Regions from separate parts of the Mesorhizobium sp. P3_A9 genome, predicted to be linked through region 1. Evidence: riboswitches for the same ligand, from Rfam matches in the RefSeq annotation. Region 1 holds a riboswitch; each other region holds the start of a gene.
The links. Region 1 has a riboswitch for cobalamin ahead of AC1DX0_RS11125 (DUF1636 family protein). Riboswitches for the same ligand answer to the same signal wherever they lie in the genome.
Positions count from the first base shown of each region.

Region 1 (5,096 bases):
TGTGCATTGCCGGAGCCGCCCAGGCCGCCGAGCCGCTGGTCAAGGCCTGCGCCAAGGACGGCCAGTTCATCATCGGCTTTTCGCAGGCGAACAATGCCGAGCCCTATCGTCAGCACGTCAATGACGAGCTGACGGCGGCGGCCAAGGAAGTGCCGGGCTTCACGCTGCAGATCGCCGACGGCGCCGGCAACGTCAACACGCAGACCTCGCAGGTCGACAATTTCATCACCCAGAAGGTCGATCTCCTGCTGATCTCGCCCTTCGAGGCGGCGCCGCTGACGCCGGCGGTGAAGCGCGCCATGGATGCCGGCATCCCGGTCATCGAACTCGACCGCAAGACGGTCGGCGATCCTGGCAAGGACTACACCGCCTTCATCGGCGGCGACAATTACAAGATCGCGCTCGAAGCGGGCAAATACACCGCCAAGACCTTGCTGCCGGAAGGTGGCGAAGCGGCCGTGCTGGAAGGTCTCCCGAGTTCGACGCCGGCCGTAGAGCGGCTGAATGGCTTCAAGGACGGCGTCAAGGAGAATGCCAAGATCCAGGTCGTTGCCGAGCAGGCTGCCGACTGGGTGCCGGATAAAGCCCAGACCGCTTTCTCGGCCATGTTGCAGGCGCATCCCGACATCAAGGTGCTCTACGCCTCGAACGACATGATGGCGGCCGGCGCGCTGCTTGCCGCCAAGGGCGCTGGCAAGGACGTCAAGATCATCGGTACTGATGGCTTGCCAGGCCCGGCCGGTGGCATCGAGGCCGTCGCCAAGGGTGACTGGGCGGCGACCTTCACCTACCCGACGGGTGCGAAGGAAGCGATCGAGATGTCGAAGAAGATCCTACTCGATTGCGCCACTTCGGTGGATACGACGGTCACTGTCGAGACGACGGCGATCACGCCCGAGAACGCCAAGCAGCTGTCAGGCAAGTAAGCGCGTCTGCCTGCAGACTATCCGATCCGGGGCGGGGTTCACGCGAACTCCGCCCTGTCTGCGTCCGCAACCTTCAGCGATAGTTCGAAGGGTTGTGGCAAGGGATTGACATCGACAAAGAAAACCACCTAAATCGTTCTGTTATTACATTACAGATGGAGATATCGCACGCCTCTAGCTGACAAGCTGCCGGTGCCGCGATGGTGACAGGTTCAGTCGAAAAGAATCGTTGCGATGCGCTCGGGGCAAATCTACGGTGGCCCCGTGATGGTCCCCGCGCCGAAAGGCAAGGGGTGAAAAGGGAACACGGTGAGACCCTCAAAGGTCGAGACCGTGGCTGCCCCCGCAACTGTAAGCGGTGAGCAAGATCCGATATGCCACTGGCCGGCAAGGCTGGGAAGGCAGGATTGAGCCGAGACCCGCGAGCCAGGAGACCTGCCATCACTGAGTTGACCGGACGGGGTGTGCCGGGAGGAAACGTGGACGTCGGTCTTGTCGGCCGGCTCGCCAACATCCTTCCGTCGCCAGTTTTGGAAAGTGACGGAAAGTTGGACGGCGCCATCCATCGCATCATCGTGTGCACGCTTTGCCGTGACGTCCCGACAGGGATCAGGTCGGGCGAAAGCCTTTGCGCGGATTTGCGGTCCCGGCTCTCAGCCCACCACGAGCCCGTGGTTGCGCATGGCTTCACGATCGAAGGCGTCGAGTGCATGGCGGGCTGCGCGCGGCCGCTGACGGTGGCCTTCCAGGCGCCGGGCAAGGCCGCCTATCTCTTCGGCTCCATAGACGCGGAGGCCGACGCCGGCGATCTCGTGCGATTTGCCAGGCTTTACGCCTCGCTAGCCGACGGCTGGTGCAATTCCGGACAACGCCCGCCCCGACTGGCCGGCAAGACGCTGGCCCGCATCCCGGGATCGGGCAAGCCTGCGGGGGACAGCCGATGACAATGCCGCTTCTCGAAGCGCGCGACCTCGGCGCGACGGCCAACGGGCGGGATCTGGTCCATGCGGTCAGCCTGTCGGTGGCATTAGGCGATCGCCTCGCTATCATCGGCCCCAATGGCGCCGGCAAGACCACACTGCTGCGCATGCTGTCGGGCATGCTCAAGCCTAGCTCCGGAGAGGTGAAGCTCAGCGGGCGCCGCCTGGACAGGATCTCGACCGCCGAACGGGCGTTGCACATAGCCGTCGTCGGCCAGACCGACCAGCCTGATCCGCGACTAGCGGTGATCGACTATGTCGAGCTTGGCCGCGTCCCGCATGCCGGCCTGAGGCGCAGGAGCGAGGAACGCGACATTGTCGTCGATGCGCTGCGCCGGACCGGGCTGTTGCCGCTGCTTGGCCGCAGCATCGGCTCGCTGTCGGGTGGGGAACGCCAACGCGCCCAACTGGCGCGCGCCATCGCACAGCAACCGAAAGTGCTGTTCCTCGACGAGCCGACCAACCATCTCGATCCGCGCGCCCGCGGTGAGCTTCTCGAACTCGTGGCCGGCTTCGGCATGACGGTTATCGCCGTGCTGCATGATCTGGCCCTGGTGGCGCCCTTCGCCACCAGGGTCGCGGTGATGCACGAAGCCCGGCTGCATGCGCTGGCCGCCCCGCGCGAAGCGCTGACCCAACAGCTGATCCGCGAGATTTTCGGCGTCGACGTGTTTCGCCTGCGCCATCCCACCGAGGACCGCGAACTGACGGTGTTCGATGTTCCGAACCGCGCCGCGCCGCCGTCCTGATCGACCCCATTCCTCATCCGACACTGTTCAACCAAGGAGCAAAATCCGTGAAACGTCTCTCACTGTCGCTCGTCTTCTCGCTGCTGGCCTCGACGGCCTTCGCCTTCCCCGTCACCGTCGACAGCTGCGGCAAGCAGTTGACCTTCGACGCGCCGCCCAAGCGCGCCGTCATCCACGATCTCAACATGGCCGAGATGGCCTTCGCGCTGAAGCTGCAGCCGTCGATCGTCGGCCTGACCGGCATCACCGGATGGTACAAGGTCGGCCCCGAATTCAAGGCCGAGCAGGGTTCCATTCCGGAACTGGCGCCAAAATATCCGACGCTCGAGAACCTCGTCGCGGTCGAGCCCGATTTCTTCTTCGCCGGCTGGTACTATGGCATGAAGCCGGGCGGTGACGTGACGCCCGACACGCTCGCCCCGCACGGCATCAAGACGCTGGTGCTGACCGAAAGCTGCGTCCATCTCGACAAGAACCGCCCCGCCGCCTCGATGGACCTTCTGTATGGCGACGTCGAAAAGCTGGGCAAGATTTTTGGCAAGGACGCCGAAGCCGAGAAGCTTGTTGCCGGCTGGAAGTCACAGCTCGCTGATATCACCGCCAAGGTCGGCAGCGCCAAGGGGACGCGGGTGTTCCTCTATGATTCCGGTGAGGACAAGCCGTTCACCGCCGGAAAATTCGCCATTCCCAGCGCCATGATCACCGCCGCCGGCGGTGACAACATCATGGCCGACATGGACACCAGCTGGGGCAACACCGATTGGGAAACCGTGGCGTCGCGCAATCCGCAATTCCTCATCCTGCTCGATTACCAGGATGGTGGCGGCTACAAGAAATTGCTCGATTTCCTCAAGGCCCATCCGGCGATGAAGGAAACGGATGCGGTCAAGAACGAGCGCTTCGTGGCCCTGCGCTATGCCGAGCTGACACCCGGACCGGCGAACATCGAGGCGATCGCCAAGATCGCCAAAGCGATGCATCCGGAAGCGTTCTGATGCTTCTTGCCCCAAGGCATGGATCCGCCGCGCTCTCGGGGCACAAGGCATTCGCGCTGGCGATGGCGGCGGGCGCGGTGGCGATCGTCGCCCTCGTGCTGCTGTCGATCGCCTATGGTTCGACGCTGATCCCGCTGACCGACGTCATCGCCGCACTTGGCCATGCCGTCGGGTTGAATGAGCACCAGGTGTCGGACCCGATCGGCAAGATCGTCGTTGACCTGCGGCTGCCGCGCACGATCCTCGCGGTCTGTGTCGGTGGCGGCCTCGGCATAACAGGCGCACTGTTGCAGACGGTGACCCGCAACGATCTTGCCGATCCGTTCCTGTTCGGCCTGTCCTCGGGGGCTGCCGCAGGGGCTGTTTCCGTCATCACCGTCTTTGGTGACAGTTTTGGCATCTGGACCTTGCCGGTCGCGGCCTTCACCGGCGGCATACTGGCCGCGAGCATCGTCCTGCTGCTGGTCGCGCGGGTGAGGGGGCAGGGGCCGGAACGGCTGATCCTGGCCGGCCTTGCAGTCTCCTTCCTGTTCACGGCATTGACCAACTATCTGGTGTTTGCCGGAGACCAGCGCGCGGCCCACTCGGTGCTATTCTGGACGATGGGCGGGCTCGGGCTGGCGCGCTGGGACAATGTCTGGCTGGGCGCACTGGGCGCCGGCACGATCGCGGCCTACGGGTTGTGGAACCACCGCAGGCTGGACGCCTTCCTGGCCGGTGAAAGTGCCGCCGAAAGCCTTGGTGTGCCGGTGGCGCGGATGCGCAGGACGACGTTTCTCGTTGCCGCCTTCTCGACGGCAATTCTCGTCTCGGTCGCCGGTGTCATCGGCTTCGTCGGGCTGATGATCCCGCATCTGTCGCGGCCGCTGGCCGGTCCCTTGCATCTGCGCCTGATCGCAAGCTGTGCGCTATTCGGGGCGGTGCTCTTGCTGGCAAGCGATCTTCTGGCGCGAACCTTGCTGCCGCCGCAGGAGCTGCCGATCGGCATCATCACCAGCTCGCTCGGCGCCTTCTTCGTCGTCACGCTGGTCATGCGAAACCGGCTCTGACTGCGCTAGGCCGGTTCAGACGGTCCAGAAATAGCGTACGATGTGAAAGAAGATCGGGGCGGCGAAGACCAGGCTGTCGGTGCGGTCCATCATGCCGCCATGGCCTTCGATGAGATGGCCCCAGTCCTTGACGCCCTGGTCGCGCTTGATGGCCGAGGCCACCAGCCCGCCCAGAAACCCCATCGAACAGGCGACGAAGGCCACGCAAGCCGCCTGCAACGGCGAGAACGGCGTCACGAACGACAAGAGCGCGCCGAGCAGGCTCGCCGACACCACTCCGCCGATCAGGCCTTCCCAGGTTTTCGACGGCGAGACGGTCGGCGAGAAACGGTGTTTTCCAAACAGCTTGCCGAAGATGTATTGCAGCACGTCGCTGCCTTGCACGACGATGATCAGG
Region 1 is NZ_JBFUGJ010000054.1:16,214-21,309, reverse strand. Features, by position in the region: gene AC1DX0_RS11130 (substrate-binding domain-containing protein) at 1-926, shown strand, start outside; cobalamin riboswitch at 1,178-1,383, shown strand; gene AC1DX0_RS11125 (DUF1636 family protein) at 1,475-1,870, shown strand; gene AC1DX0_RS11120 (ABC transporter ATP-binding protein) at 1,867-2,655, shown strand; gene AC1DX0_RS11115 (ABC transporter substrate-binding protein) at 2,703-3,650, shown strand; gene AC1DX0_RS11110 (FecCD family ABC transporter permease) at 3,650-4,699, shown strand; gene AC1DX0_RS11105 (phosphatidate cytidylyltransferase) at 4,715-5,096, opposite strand, start outside.

Region 2 (3,080 bases), on a different contig from region 1:
CGATCGAGGCAATGTCGACGATGAAGGTGTCGAAGTCGTCATGCTCGTGGTCGAACGCGCCGTCATGATGGGACTTGCGGTTTTCGATGTCGTCCTCGACGGCGAGCCCGAGGCCGAGCAGCACCGAGGGGTCGACCTTGCCATACGACGTCGGCACGATCTTCACGGCTCGGGCGGAGTGTTCGCCAATGATGGCATTGGCGCGGGCCGAGCCGGCGGCGTCCATCAGGTCGCTCTTCGACAGGATGATCAGGTCGGCGCAGGCGATCTGGTCCTCGAACACCTCCTCGACCGGGTCGTCATGGTCGAGGCTGTCATCCCCGGCGCGCTGCGCCTGCAAGGCGTCCATGTCGTTGGCGACGCGGCCTTCGGCAAGCGCCGGGCCATCGACAACCGCAATGACGCCGTCGACGGTCACACGGCTCTTCACCGTCGGCCACTGGAAAGCCTGGACCAGCGGCTTGGGCAGAGCGAGGCCCGAGGTCTCGATCAGGATATGGTCGACCTTCGGCGTCAGCGACAGGATCTTGTCGAGCGCCGGCACGAAATCGTCGGCGACGGTGCAGCAGATGCAGCCATTGGCCAGTTCGACGATGTTTTCTTCCGGGCACGTGTCGATGCCGCAGCCTTTCAAAATCTCGCCGTCGATACCGATATCGCCGAACTCGTTGACGATGATGGCGATGCGCTTGCCGCCGGCGTTTTCCAGGAGATGGCGGACCAGCGTCGTCTTGCCGGCGCCAAGGAAGCCGGTGACGACAGTGCAGGGAACACGGGAGACGGAAGCGGTCATGGTTAGTCCTTCAGCATGTCGAGGGGTGGAATGCGGGCCACGAGGCCGCGCTTGAGCGAATCGGGCCGGCCGCGCCATGGGATGAGGCCGTCCGTTGACGTGGCGAAGAGCTTTGCGCCGGTGACGAGGTCGGCGCCACTGGTCAGGGTCAGGTCGCCAAACACATAGCTCCAGCAGCCGTCGCGCAGGATGGCGGCGCTGAGCCGACGCTTGCAATTGCCGAGGCATTCGACCGTGCGCACGCGGATATGGTCGTCAGACGCTGCACGGCGCGTGTCCTCAGCCAAAAGTTCGCCGGCACGCGGATGGGCATCCGAGCCGGTCTCATCGCGGCAGGAGGCGCAGACAATGATGGTGACGCCGGCCAAAGCATCACTGTTGGCGGACGGAATATCCGCTGTGCCAGCCGAAAAACTGCTGTTCTGGTCCAAAAACCGGGCTCCTTGCCCGGAAACCCGCCGGGCGATCGGATTCTTCTGTCGCAGACGGCAGGTCTCCTGGCTCGCGAGTCATCGCCTTCGGTAGCCGCCTTCCCGGGAACCTCCCAGTGGCTTTCGGCCTTGGCTCTTCGCTTACAGTTGCGGGGACAGCCGCGGATTTGAGATCGAAATCCCGCACCGCATTCCCTCTTAGCCCTTGCCGTTGCGGGCAAGGGACCGTCTGAACCGGATTTAGGCTTTTGCGGGTAGCGGTGTCAACGCGAGCTTACGACACCGCCATGTCGGCCAGCGCCGGCCCCAAATCGCCGGCCGGCGTCACTTCCATGCGCTCGAGCCCGAGCCAGCCCTGCATCTGCTTCAGTTCCTCGAAGAGTTCTGCCGCTGTTTCAGGCGGTGCGCCGGGCTCGGAGTAGGCGGCATGGACGCGCAGGACGCTGGCCGGCCGGTCTGCCTTGAGGTCGACGCGTGCCACGATCCGGTCGCCGAGCAGGAAGGGCAGGACGTAGTAGCCGTATTGCCGCTTTTCGGCCGGTGTGTAGATCTCGATGCGGTAGTGGAAATCGAACAGCCGCTCCGAGCGCGACCGCTCGAAGACAACAGGATCGAACGGCGCCAGCAAGGCGCGGGCCTCGATTTTTCGGGGCAAACGGGCGTCCCTGTGAAGGTAAGCCGGCTTGTCCCAGCCTTCGACACGCACCGGCACCAACTCGCCGGTCTCGACCAGTTCCTCCAGCCGCCCCTTCATGTCGGCTGGCGACAGCCGGAAATAGTCGCGCAGGTCGCTTGATGTCGCGATGCCGTGGGCGCGGGCGGAAATGCGCAGCAATTCGCGATGCGCGTCCTCGGCGGCCGGCACCGGCAGATCGAGGATCGCCTGCGGCAGCACGCGCTCCGGCAGGTCGTAGAAGCGTTCGAAGCCACGGCGGTGCGCCGTCGTAATGCGCCCGGCCCAGAACAGCCATTCGAAGGCGTGCTTGGCATGGCTCCAGCCCCACCAGCCGCCCGAGCCCTTCTGACCTTCGAGTGCTGAAGCAGCGATCGGGCCGCGCTCGGCGACCGCGCGGTAGATCTCTTCTATATAGGCGGCGTGCTCGCGGCCCCATTTGGCCAATCCCAGATACATTTCGTCGCCTTGCTCGGCGCGCTGCATGCGCCAACGCATCAGCGGATAGGTCTCGACCGGCAGGAACGACGCCTCATGCGCCCAGTATTCGAAGACCGTGCGCTTGCGCGTCACCGCAGCATTGTCGAGCAGAGCGAGCGGGTAGGGGCCAAGGCGCGAATAGAGCGGCATATAATGCGCGCGCACCACCGCGCTGACGGAATCGATCTGCAGCAGGCCGGTGCGGGAGAGCACACGGGCGAAGTGGCGGCGGTCGGGTGTGCCATTTGGGCGCGGATCAAGAAACCCTTGAGCGGCGAGCGCGATGCGCCGGGCGGTGGCGAGCGAGATCTTTTCCTTCATTCGGCGGACTCTGAGGGCTTGTTGAACCGAGGTTCTGACGGGTGATTCCAGCTCATGCTAGCAGGGTTTTGGCGGCAACCCTGTCAGGAGAGAAAAGTGGAGTAAAAAGTGAAGGAAATCAAACAAGAGCGGATCGGACCAGTTTCTTCGGATATGCCGTCCAGCACTGCGTTTTGAACAAGGTTTGACTTGCTTCGCTGGAAGTGCTGCGCTAACCCTCGCCGCGTTGCAGCATAGGCCCCTTAAAACGGTTCAGCGGTTAAACTGTCACGCTTCCGCATTAAGGTCCGGTGCTGTAATCAAAGTGGATTGGCGCCAACGGAAACCGCTGCATGAACGCACTCCTCAGTTCGTACCTGCCCATCGTCCTGTTCATCGGCGT
Region 2 is NZ_JBFUGJ010000116.1:11,844-14,923, reverse strand. Features, by position in the region: gene cobW (cobalamin biosynthesis protein CobW) at 1-793, opposite strand, end outside; gene AC1DX0_RS17415 (DUF1636 family protein) at 796-1,224, opposite strand; cobalamin riboswitch at 1,264-1,469, opposite strand; gene AC1DX0_RS17410 (winged helix-turn-helix domain-containing protein) at 1,499-2,698, opposite strand; gene AC1DX0_RS17405 (NADH-quinone oxidoreductase subunit A) at 3,031-3,080, shown strand, end outside.
Region 2: linked by a shared signal. The riboswitch ahead of AC1DX0_RS17415 (DUF1636 family protein) and the one ahead of AC1DX0_RS11125 (DUF1636 family protein) in region 1 are both predicted to bind cobalamin.

Region 3 (3,822 bases), on a different contig from region 1:
GCCAGACAGAATGCACAGACCCCGCAAGGAGATGATCGCAGAGACGCGCGCCAAGCTGATCGCCGCGGCCCGCCAGGCCTTCGGCACGACAGGCTATGCCGAGGCCTCGATGGATGATTTCACCGCATCCGCCGGACTGACGCGCGGCGCGCTCTATCATCATTTTGGCGACAAGAAGGGGCTTCTGGAGGCGGTTATCGCCGAAATCGACGGCGAGATGGCGGCCAGGGTGAATGAGGTCGCCTCGAAAGCGCCGACTCGCTGGCAACACTTCGTCGACGAATGTACGACCTATATCGAGATGGCGCTGGAGCCGGAAATCCAGCGCATCATGTTCCGCGATGGCCCGGCCGTGCTGGGCGATCCGGCGCAATGGTCCAATGCCAATGCCTGCGTCGGCTCAATGACCGATCATCTGACCGCGCTGCAGGGGGAAGGGGTGGTCGTCCGCAGCGTCGACCCCGAGACCGCCGCACGGCTGATCAACGGCGCCAGCAGCCAGGCGGCGCAGCGGATCGCCAATTCGAACGATCCCGAAGCGACATCGAAGATGGTGGTGGCGGCGTTCAAGCAGCTGCTTGAAGGCCTGCTCAGAAAACCAGCTTCATAACAGACCCAAATCCCCCGTTGGGCGCCTCGCTGGCCACCGCCCCGATTGACAATCTTCAGGCAGAGCGCATCCTCCGCAGCCATCTCTGAGGGGAGATTCGGAGCCATGTGGGATTTCGAGATCGGCCGGTCGGTGTCCATCATGATCAGGACCTGGCCGTTCATTGTCTTTCGCATGATCGTCTATTTCGGCATCACCCTGGCTTACATCATGGCGACCGGCACCGGCGCCTCTGTCGGCTACGGCGTCGGCCATATCTCCACCGATCCCGACGGCCCAATGTCCTTTGCCCTGTGGGGTGGCGTGGTCGGTTTCGGCATCGTCTCGATCGCCGTCTACTGGATCCGCGAATACATCCTCTACGTCGTCAAGGCCGGCCATATCGCCGTCATGGTCCATCTGATCGACGGCCGGGATGTTCCCGACGGCCAGAACCAGATCGCCTACGCAAAGCAGGTCGTCACCGAGCGTTTTGCCGAGGCCAACATCCTTTTCGTCGTCGACCAACTGGTCAAGGGCGCTATCCGCGCCATCACCGGCCTGCTCGGCGGCATCGCCGCTTTCCTGCCCATTCCAGGCCTGAGCGGCCTTGTCTCTTTCATCAACACGGTGATCCGTCTGTCGCTGACCTATGTCGACGAGATCATCCTCGGCTACAACATCCGCATCAATTCGTCCTCGCCCTTCGAGACGGCGCGGCAAGGCGTCGTGCTCTATGCCCAGAACGGCAAGACCATGGTCAAGAACGCCGTCTGGCTGGCGGTCATCATGTGGGGGGTGTCGTTCGTCATCTTTCTGCTGATGCTGGCTCCGGCCGCCGCCATTCTGTTCATGATGCCAGGGCAGCTCGCCGGCTGGGCCTTCGTGCTCGCCATCGTCTTCGCCTGGGCCTTCAAGGCGGCTTTCATCGAACCTTTCGCCATCGCTTGCCTGATGCAGGTCTATTTCAAGACCATCGCCGGCCAGGTGCCCGATCCGGCCTGGGACGCCCGGCTGGCCGAGGCGTCGTCGAAGTTCAGGGAACTCAAGGACAAGGCACTGGCCTCCTTTGGCGGCTCGCGCTGGGGCACGGCCGGCGCGACACGCTGATCGGCGGGCTGCGCCGGCGCAATAACAGCGGTGTTGAGGTCCGCCACCGCTGACTTGAGCCGCGCCTCGCCTTGCCCGCAAAACGTCTCGCTCATGATCAGTTCAGGCAGCGGCAGCCGCCTGCCCCAGCCATGCGTCTCGAGGTCCGGTTTCGGCGCGAACTCGGAAACGCGACCGACGCAGAGATAGGCGATCGGCGTCACGTGCTCGGGAATGGCCAGCAGGCTCTTCAGCGCTTGCGGCTCGATGATGCTGACCCAACCAACGCCGACGCCTTCGGCGCGCGCCGCCAGCCAGAAATTCTGCACCGCACAGACCGTGCTGTAGAGATCCATCTCCGGATTGTGCCAGCGTCCCAGCGGTGAGCCCAGTGAGCGCTGGCGGTCGCAAGTGATGCAGATGTTGAGCGCGCTTTCGCAGATGCCTTCCAGCTTGAGTTTGCGGTAGAGCGCCTGTCTTTCGGCCTCGATCGCGGGCAATTCCTGCTCGCGGGCGGCCAGGAACAGGTCACGTACCTCCGCCCGTCGCGCGGCATCGCGAATGACGATGAAATTCCACGGCTGCATGAAGCCGACAGACGGTGCGTGATGGGCGGCAAGCAGCAAGCGCGCCAGCACCTCGTCGTCGAGTGCAGTGGGCAGGAAATGGCTGCGCACGTCGCGCCGAGTGAACATGGCGCGGTAGACCGCGTCGCGCGCCATCTGGTCAAATCCGTCGCCCATAGGAGCGGTCATGGTTTCCGGCATCGCTTGTCCCCTTGCGATTGCAATCCATGTCCTCCGCCTGACCATGCGGATGACGATGCCTGCCAGGCCGGTCTTCTGGCTTGGGATCAACCCGCGTCCGGTGCCTTCCCGTCATCGACAGTGGCATTTACCGGCGCGGTCCCCCTCACAGCGTTGGGCACGCCACGGAATTCAACCGTGTTCCCGATTCTCCCGCTTGCGCGGGCACCAGGCAGTGGCCGCGACCTTACGCCGAAGCGCCGGCAGCGCCAATCCCCGCAGCGACGCCAATGGACGCAGGCATGATTTTCCCCAGCCATCAAGCGGCAACGCATGGCCATCGTGGCGCCGGGGCACTAGATAGGGGGCATGACAACCCGTCTTTACACCCACCCGATCTTTCTTGAGCACATCACGCCGCCCGGCCATCCCGAGCGGCCGGATCGCTTGCGCGCCATTGAGCGCGTGCTCGATGACGAGGCCTTCGCCGCACTTGACCGCGTCAAGGCGCCGGAGGGCGACGAGGCCACGATCCTCTACGCCCATCCCGCCGATTTCGTCGCGCGCATCCGCGCCGCCATTCCCGAAGAGGGCCTTGCCCGCGTCGATGCCGACACCACCGCCAGCCCGAAAAGCTGGCAGGCAGTGATCACCGCGATCGGTGCCGCCAACGCCGCTGTCGACGATGTCTTTACCGGCCGTGCCGACAATGTCTTCGTTGCCGCGCGGCCGCCCGGCCACCATGCCGAAAAGAACACGGCGATGGGCTTCTGCTTCTTCAACACGGCGGCGATCGCCGCGCGCTATGCGCAGAAGAAGCATGGCGTCGAGCGTGTTGCCGTCGTCGATTGGGACGTCCACCACGGTAACGGCACGCAGGATATTTTCTGGGACGATCCGTCGGTGCTCTATTGCTCGACGCACCAGATGCCGCTTTATCCTGGCACCGGCGCGAAGAGCGAGACCGGCGCCGGCAACATCGTCAACGCGCCTTTGGCGCCGCAGACCGGCAGCGAGGTGTTTCGCGATGCCTTCCTGTCGCGCGTGCTGCCGGCGCTCGACAATTTCGCGCCCGATCTGATCATCATTTCGGCCGGCTTCGACGCGCACCATCGCGACCCGCTGGCCGAGATCAATCTGACCGAGGATGATTTCGACTGGGCGACCGGCCAGCTGATGCAACGCGCCGCCCGCCACAGCGGCAACCGGCTCGTCAGCCTGCTCGAGGGCGGCTACGATCTGCAGGGACTGGCATTTTCGGTCGCCGCCCATGTCGGCCGACTGATGAAAGGATGAACGATGGCTGCTGAGACCAACGAAGACGTCAAGGCGATGAGCTTCGAGCAGGCACTCGACGCGCTGGAGAAGATCGTCGATGATCTGGAGCGTGGCGACGTG
Region 3 is NZ_JBFUGJ010000214.1:84-3,905, forward strand. Features, by position in the region: gene AC1DX0_RS23885 (TetR/AcrR family transcriptional regulator) at 11-610, shown strand; gene AC1DX0_RS23890 (hypothetical protein) at 716-1,699, shown strand; partial or broken gene bluB (5,6-dimethylbenzimidazole synthase) at 1,816-2,490, opposite strand; cobalamin riboswitch at 2,494-2,672, opposite strand; gene AC1DX0_RS23900 (histone deacetylase family protein) at 2,794-3,720, shown strand; gene AC1DX0_RS23905 (exodeoxyribonuclease VII small subunit) at 3,724-3,822, shown strand, end outside.
Region 3: linked by a shared signal. The riboswitch ahead of bluB (5,6-dimethylbenzimidazole synthase) and the one ahead of AC1DX0_RS11125 (DUF1636 family protein) in region 1 are both predicted to bind cobalamin.

Region 4 (5,631 bases), on a different contig from region 1:
CCGCGCAGCTATCAGGATTCGAACGGCGACGGTATCGGCGACCTCAAGGGTATCATCGGGCGGCTGCCCTACATCGCCTCGCTTGGCGCAGATGCCATCTGGATCTCGCCCTTCTTCAAGTCGCCGATGAAGGATTTCGGCTACGACGTCTCGGACTATTGCGATGTCGATCCGATGTTCGGCACGCTGGCCGATTTCGACGCGCTGACGGCAGAGGCGCACCGGTTGGGTCTCAAAGTGATGATCGACGAAGTGCTGTCGCACACCGCCGACAGCCACCCATGGTTCAAGGAGAGCCGGGCGAGCCGCAACAATTCGAAGGCGGACTGGTATGTCTGGGCGGACGCAAGGCCCGACGGCACGCCGCCCAACAACTGGCTGTCGATCTTCGGTGGGTCGGCCTGGCAGTGGGACACCAGCCGCCAGCAATACTATCTCCACAATTTCCTGGCCGAGCAGCCGGACCTCAACTTCCACAACCGCGAAGTCCAGGACGCGCTGCTCGACGTCACCCGCTTCTGGCTGGAACGCGGCGTTGACGGCTTCCGCCTCGACACGATCAATTTCTACTTCCACAGCCAGGGCCTGGAGAACAATCCGCCGCTGCCGCCGGAAGAGCGCAACGACCAGACCGCCCCGGCGGTCAATCCCTACAACTACCAGGACCATATCTACGACAAGAGCCGACCGGAAAACCTCGGCTTCCTCGAACGCTTCCGCGCCCTGCTCGACGAATATCCGGCGACCGCCGCTGTCGGCGAGGTCGGCGATTCGCAGCGCGGGCTGGAAGTCGTGGCGGCCTATACCGCCGGCGGCAAGCGCGTGCACATGTGCTATTCCTTCGATTTCCTGGCGCCGGAAAAGATCAGCGCGGACAAGGTCCGCTCGGTGCTGGAAGCCTTCGGCAAGGTCGCCAGCGACGGCTGGTCGTGCTGGGCCTTTTCCAACCATGACGTGATGCGTCCGGCCTCGCGCTGGGCCGCCAGCGAAGCCGATCCGATCGCCTATCTCAAGGTCATCTCGGCATTGCTGATGTCGCTGCGCGGCTCTGTCTGCCTCTACCAGGGCGAAGAGCTCGGGCTCGGCGAAGCTGAATTGCGCTTCGAGGATTTGCAGGATCCCTATGGCATCCGCTTCTGGCCGGAATTCAAGGGCCGCGACGGCTGCCGCACGCCCATGGTGTGGGATGGCAGCGCCAAGAATGGTGGCTTCTCCCAGGCAAAGCCCTGGTTGCCGGTGCCGGCCAAGCATCTGGCGCAAGCGGTCAATGTCCAGCAGGGCGACCAGGCTTCGCTGCTCGAGCACTATCGGCGCTTCCTCACCTTCCGCCGTGCCCATCCGGCACTGGCCAAGGGCGATATCACCTTCATCGAAAGCGAGGGCGACACCGTCGCCTTCACGCGCCGGGCCGGCAACGAGCAGATCGTCTGTGTCTTCAACCTCGGCGCCAAGCCGGCCAAGGTTGACCTTGGCAGCCGATCACTGCAACCTTTGCCGGGACACGGGTTTTCCGGGCAAGCGAGCCCCGGTTCGATCGAGCTTGGCGGCTACGGCGCCTGGTTCGGGCGCATCGACTGAATCTTTGAGGAAATCACTGGGAGGAAACCAATGGCCGATGTCAATCTGAGACAAGTGAAGAAGTCGTACGGCAATCTCAACATTCTCCATGGCATCGACCTCGATATCAAATCGGGCGAGTTCATCGTCTTCGTCGGTCCGTCGGGCTGCGGCAAGTCGACCTTGCTGCGCTCCATCGCCGGGCTCGAGGAAATCACGGCCGGTGAGCTCAAGATCGACGGCGAAGTGGTCAATGACGTGCCGCCGTCGAAGCGCGGCATCGCCATGGTGTTCCAGTCCTACGCGCTCTATCCGCACATGACCGTCTACGACAACATGGCGTTCTCGATGAAGATCGGCAAGGAGAACAAGGCCGAGATCGACCGGCGCGTGCGCCAGGCTGCGGAAATCCTGCAGCTGACCAAATATCTCGACCGGCTGCCCAAGGCGATGTCGGGGGGGCAGCGCCAGCGTGTCGCCATCGGCCGCGCCATCGTGCGCAATCCGAAAGTGTTCCTGTTCGACGAGCCGCTGTCGAACCTTGATGCCGCGCTGCGTGTCGCCACGCGTATCGAGATCGCCAAGCTTAAGGAATCGATGCCCAACACGACCATGATCTACGTCACCCACGACCAGGTCGAGGCGATGACGCTCGCCGACCGCATCGTGGTGTTGAAGGACGGCCATATCGAGCAAGTCGGTACGCCGATGGATCTCTACAAGAAGCCCGGCAATCTGTTCGTCGCCCAGTTCATCGGCTCTCCGGCCATGAACATCCTGCCGGCGACGATCGACAAGACCGGCAACCCGACCGTGGTCAGCCATGTCGGCGGGCGCAAGGCCACGGTGCCGATCACGACACCTGCCTCGGCGAAGGGTGCGGCGGTAAGCTTCGGTGTGCGGCCGGAGGACCTGATCATCGCCACCGGCGCGGATTATCTGTTCGAGGGAACGGTCGATTATGTCGAACAACTCGGCGAGGTTCAGCTGGTCTACGTCGACATCGGCCGCGCCGACCTGCCGCTGGTGACCAAGCTGCCCGGCAATGCCGAGGTCAAGCGCGGCTCGACATTGCGGCTTAGCGCCAATGGCGAAGACCTGCACATCTTCGATGCGGACGGACATTCCTTCGCGCTCCAAAAGCCGGAAGCAAAGGCGGCCTGAGGCGAACAGCTCCGCTGAATCAAGGCACATAAAAAAGAGCGGCGGGCCAGGCCCGCCGCTCTTTTTTGGAGGTCAGCTTCGGCTGTTAGTGGTTGCCGAAGAGGTCCCGGTCACTGCTCTGAGGGATCGACTTCTGCACGTCGCCCGACGAATTGAGCAGCTTGTAGACGGGCGAGCCGCTGTTGCGGATCGAAGCCGTACGCGAATTGTCGACCGAAGTCGCGGCAGGCTGGTTGGCGCCATTGGAGCCGTAGTTGTCGCTGCCTGCGAAGGCGCTGCCGGAGATGGCCAGAACGGCGGCGGCAGCAAGGATGATCTTCTTCATTTCAAGTCTCCTGAATTTTGAGTTTCACGGGAGCAGCGGGGCAAACCGCCGCTCCCGGAATCGGCTGTTAGCGGCCGAAAAGATTACGATCGGCACCCTGAACAGGTGCCTGGGCAGCCGGTTCCGACTTCTTGATCGAAGCCGTGTAAGAGCTGTCGGTCGAAGCAACGGCAGGCTGGTTGGCGCCATTGGAGCCGTAGTTGTCGCTGCCGGCAAAGGCGCTGCCGGAGATGGCCAGGACGGCGACGGCAGCAATGATGAACTTGTTCATGTTAGTCTCCTGAATTTCTTAAGGTCGGCCAGAGCGGCGGACAAAAACCCCGCCGTTGGCCGGGATCGGCTGTTAGTGGTTGCCGAAGAGGTTGTGGTCAGCACCCTGGACAGGCGTCTGAGCAGCCGGTTCCGACTTCTTGATCGAAGCGGTGTGCGAGCTGTCGACAGCAGCAGCTGCCGGGGAGGCATTCGAACCGTAGTTGTCGCTACCAGCGAAGGCGCTGCCGGAAATGGCCAGAAGGGCGGCGGCAGTGAGAACAATCTTTTTCATTTTGGGTACTCCAGTATTTTTTTCCGTCCGTCTAGCGGCGTGTCTTGGGATTAAAATCGCGTCGTTCGGACAGCCCCGATGTGGGAAAGCCAGCTGGCCGTTTCCAATCACGAAGTTGTTCCGTGTGGACCAAGTATCCACCACTTGAAATTGTACCAAGGCCCTCTTGATCGAACATTTTTCCTATTGATATCAAAAAGTTAGTTGAAACCAGCACTGCGATCACCAACTGTATCGGAGGCTCAGCGTTCACACCGTCCTGCACGCACCGTCAACAGAAACGAACCGTTCGGTTCGATTTTAGAATGTGCTAATAGTCACTTTTCGAAACCGTTAACCCTTTTTGCCCCCGTTTCGGGTCGATTTTGATAGCCGGCACAGCCGGCACCACGATGATTTCCGTGACCACGGTCCTTGACCGATCATTGCGCATGCGTGTCGCGCCACATGGATGCGATGTCGCTTTCATGCCGATGTCGCAAGCGCTGTCGTGATTAGATCATGACATCTCAGGTGCCGCTTCGTGACGATGGAGCGGAGAATTGGGAAGCCGGTCAGAATCCGGCGCTGCCCCCGCAACGGTGGTGGAGTTCAAGTCGCAACGGGAGACCACTGGGCGAAAGCCTGGGAAGGTGTCGCGATGGTCCGCAAGGACAACTCCAGAGCCCGGAAACCAGCCCGAGATTTCTAGACTCGACTGATCGCGGTGGGCGGTCAAGAGGCGGATGGTGCATGCCCGGCTTTCGCCGGCCTGCGCCCGATCCTTCCTCAATCACCACCAGTTCAGTCCTTGAACGAAGAGGACAGGACATGGATACGCGCAACGACATGCTGAGGCTCTTGAACAGCCGCAGGGACGGATTCTCGCTCGAGCAGCCCTTCTACACGGATCCCGATTTCTTCAAACTGGACATGGAGCTGATCTGGTATCGCGACTGGCTGTTCATCGGCCATGATTGCGAACTGCCGAAGCCCGGCAGCTTCATCACCGTACAGATCGGCGACTATCCGGTCGTGCTGGTGCGCGATCAGCAGGGCGAGATCAACGCCTTCCACAATTCCTGCCGCCATCGCGGCAGCCGCGTCTGCAACACCGACAAGGGCATGGCCGCCAAGCTGGTCTGCCCTTATCACCAGTGGACCTACGAGCTGGACGGAAGGCTGCTGTTTGCCCGCCAGATGGCCGACGGCTTCGACAAGAGCCAGTTCGGCCTGAAGCCGGTCGCCTGCGAGAGCGTGGCCGGCTACATCTTCATCTGCCTGGCCAAGGAGCCCGCCGACTTCGCACCGATGCGGGCGATGATCGAGCCCTACCTCAAGCCGCACCGCCTGGGCGAAGCAAAGATCGCCTTCGAGAGCACGATCGTCGAGAAGGGCAACTGGAAGCTCGTCTGGGAAAACAACCGCGAGTGCTACCATTGCGCCGGCAATCACCCGGAGCTGTGCAAGACCTTCCCGGAAGCCCCGACGGTGACCGGCGTGCAAGGCGCCGACAGCGACCCGGAGATGCTGGCGCATTGGGCCAAATGCGAGGCAGCCGGCCTGCCGAGCAAGTTCCGCATCGACCCGGCCGGGCAGTACCGCGCCACCCGCGCGCCGCTGCTGCGTGACGCAGTCAGCTACACGATGAACGGCAAGCGGGCGGTGAAGAAGAACCTGTCCGACAGCGTCTCGGCCGACCGTATCGGCACGTTGATGCACTATCACTACCCGACGACCTGGAATCATATCCTGATCGACCATGCGGTCACCTTCCGCGTGCTGCCGATCAGCGCCACGGAAACCGCGGTGACGACCAAATGGCTGGTCCACAAGGATGCGGTCGAGGGCGTCGATTACGATCTCGCCGAACTCACCCATGTCTGGACCGAGACCAACGACCAGGACCGCCGCATCGTCGAGGAAAACGCCTTCGGCATCCTGTCGCCAGCCTATGAACCCGGCCCCTATTCGGAGCTGCATGAGGGCGGCGTGATCCAGTTCGTCGACTGGTACGCCCGCTTCATCGGTCCGCGCCTTGCCGATGGCGGCCGGCCGGCGC
Region 4 is NZ_JBFUGJ010000161.1:5,672-11,302, forward strand. Features, by position in the region: gene bglA (beta-galactosidase BglA) at 1-1,578, shown strand, start outside; gene AC1DX0_RS20695 (ABC transporter ATP-binding protein) at 1,609-2,721, shown strand; gene AC1DX0_RS20700 (DUF680 domain-containing protein) at 2,807-3,046, opposite strand; gene AC1DX0_RS20705 (DUF680 domain-containing protein) at 3,114-3,317, opposite strand; gene AC1DX0_RS20710 (DUF680 domain-containing protein) at 3,390-3,590, opposite strand; cobalamin riboswitch at 4,085-4,286, shown strand; gene AC1DX0_RS20715 (aromatic ring-hydroxylating oxygenase subunit alpha) at 4,401-5,631, shown strand, end outside.
Region 4: linked by a shared signal. The riboswitch ahead of AC1DX0_RS20715 (aromatic ring-hydroxylating oxygenase subunit alpha) and the one ahead of AC1DX0_RS11125 (DUF1636 family protein) in region 1 are both predicted to bind cobalamin.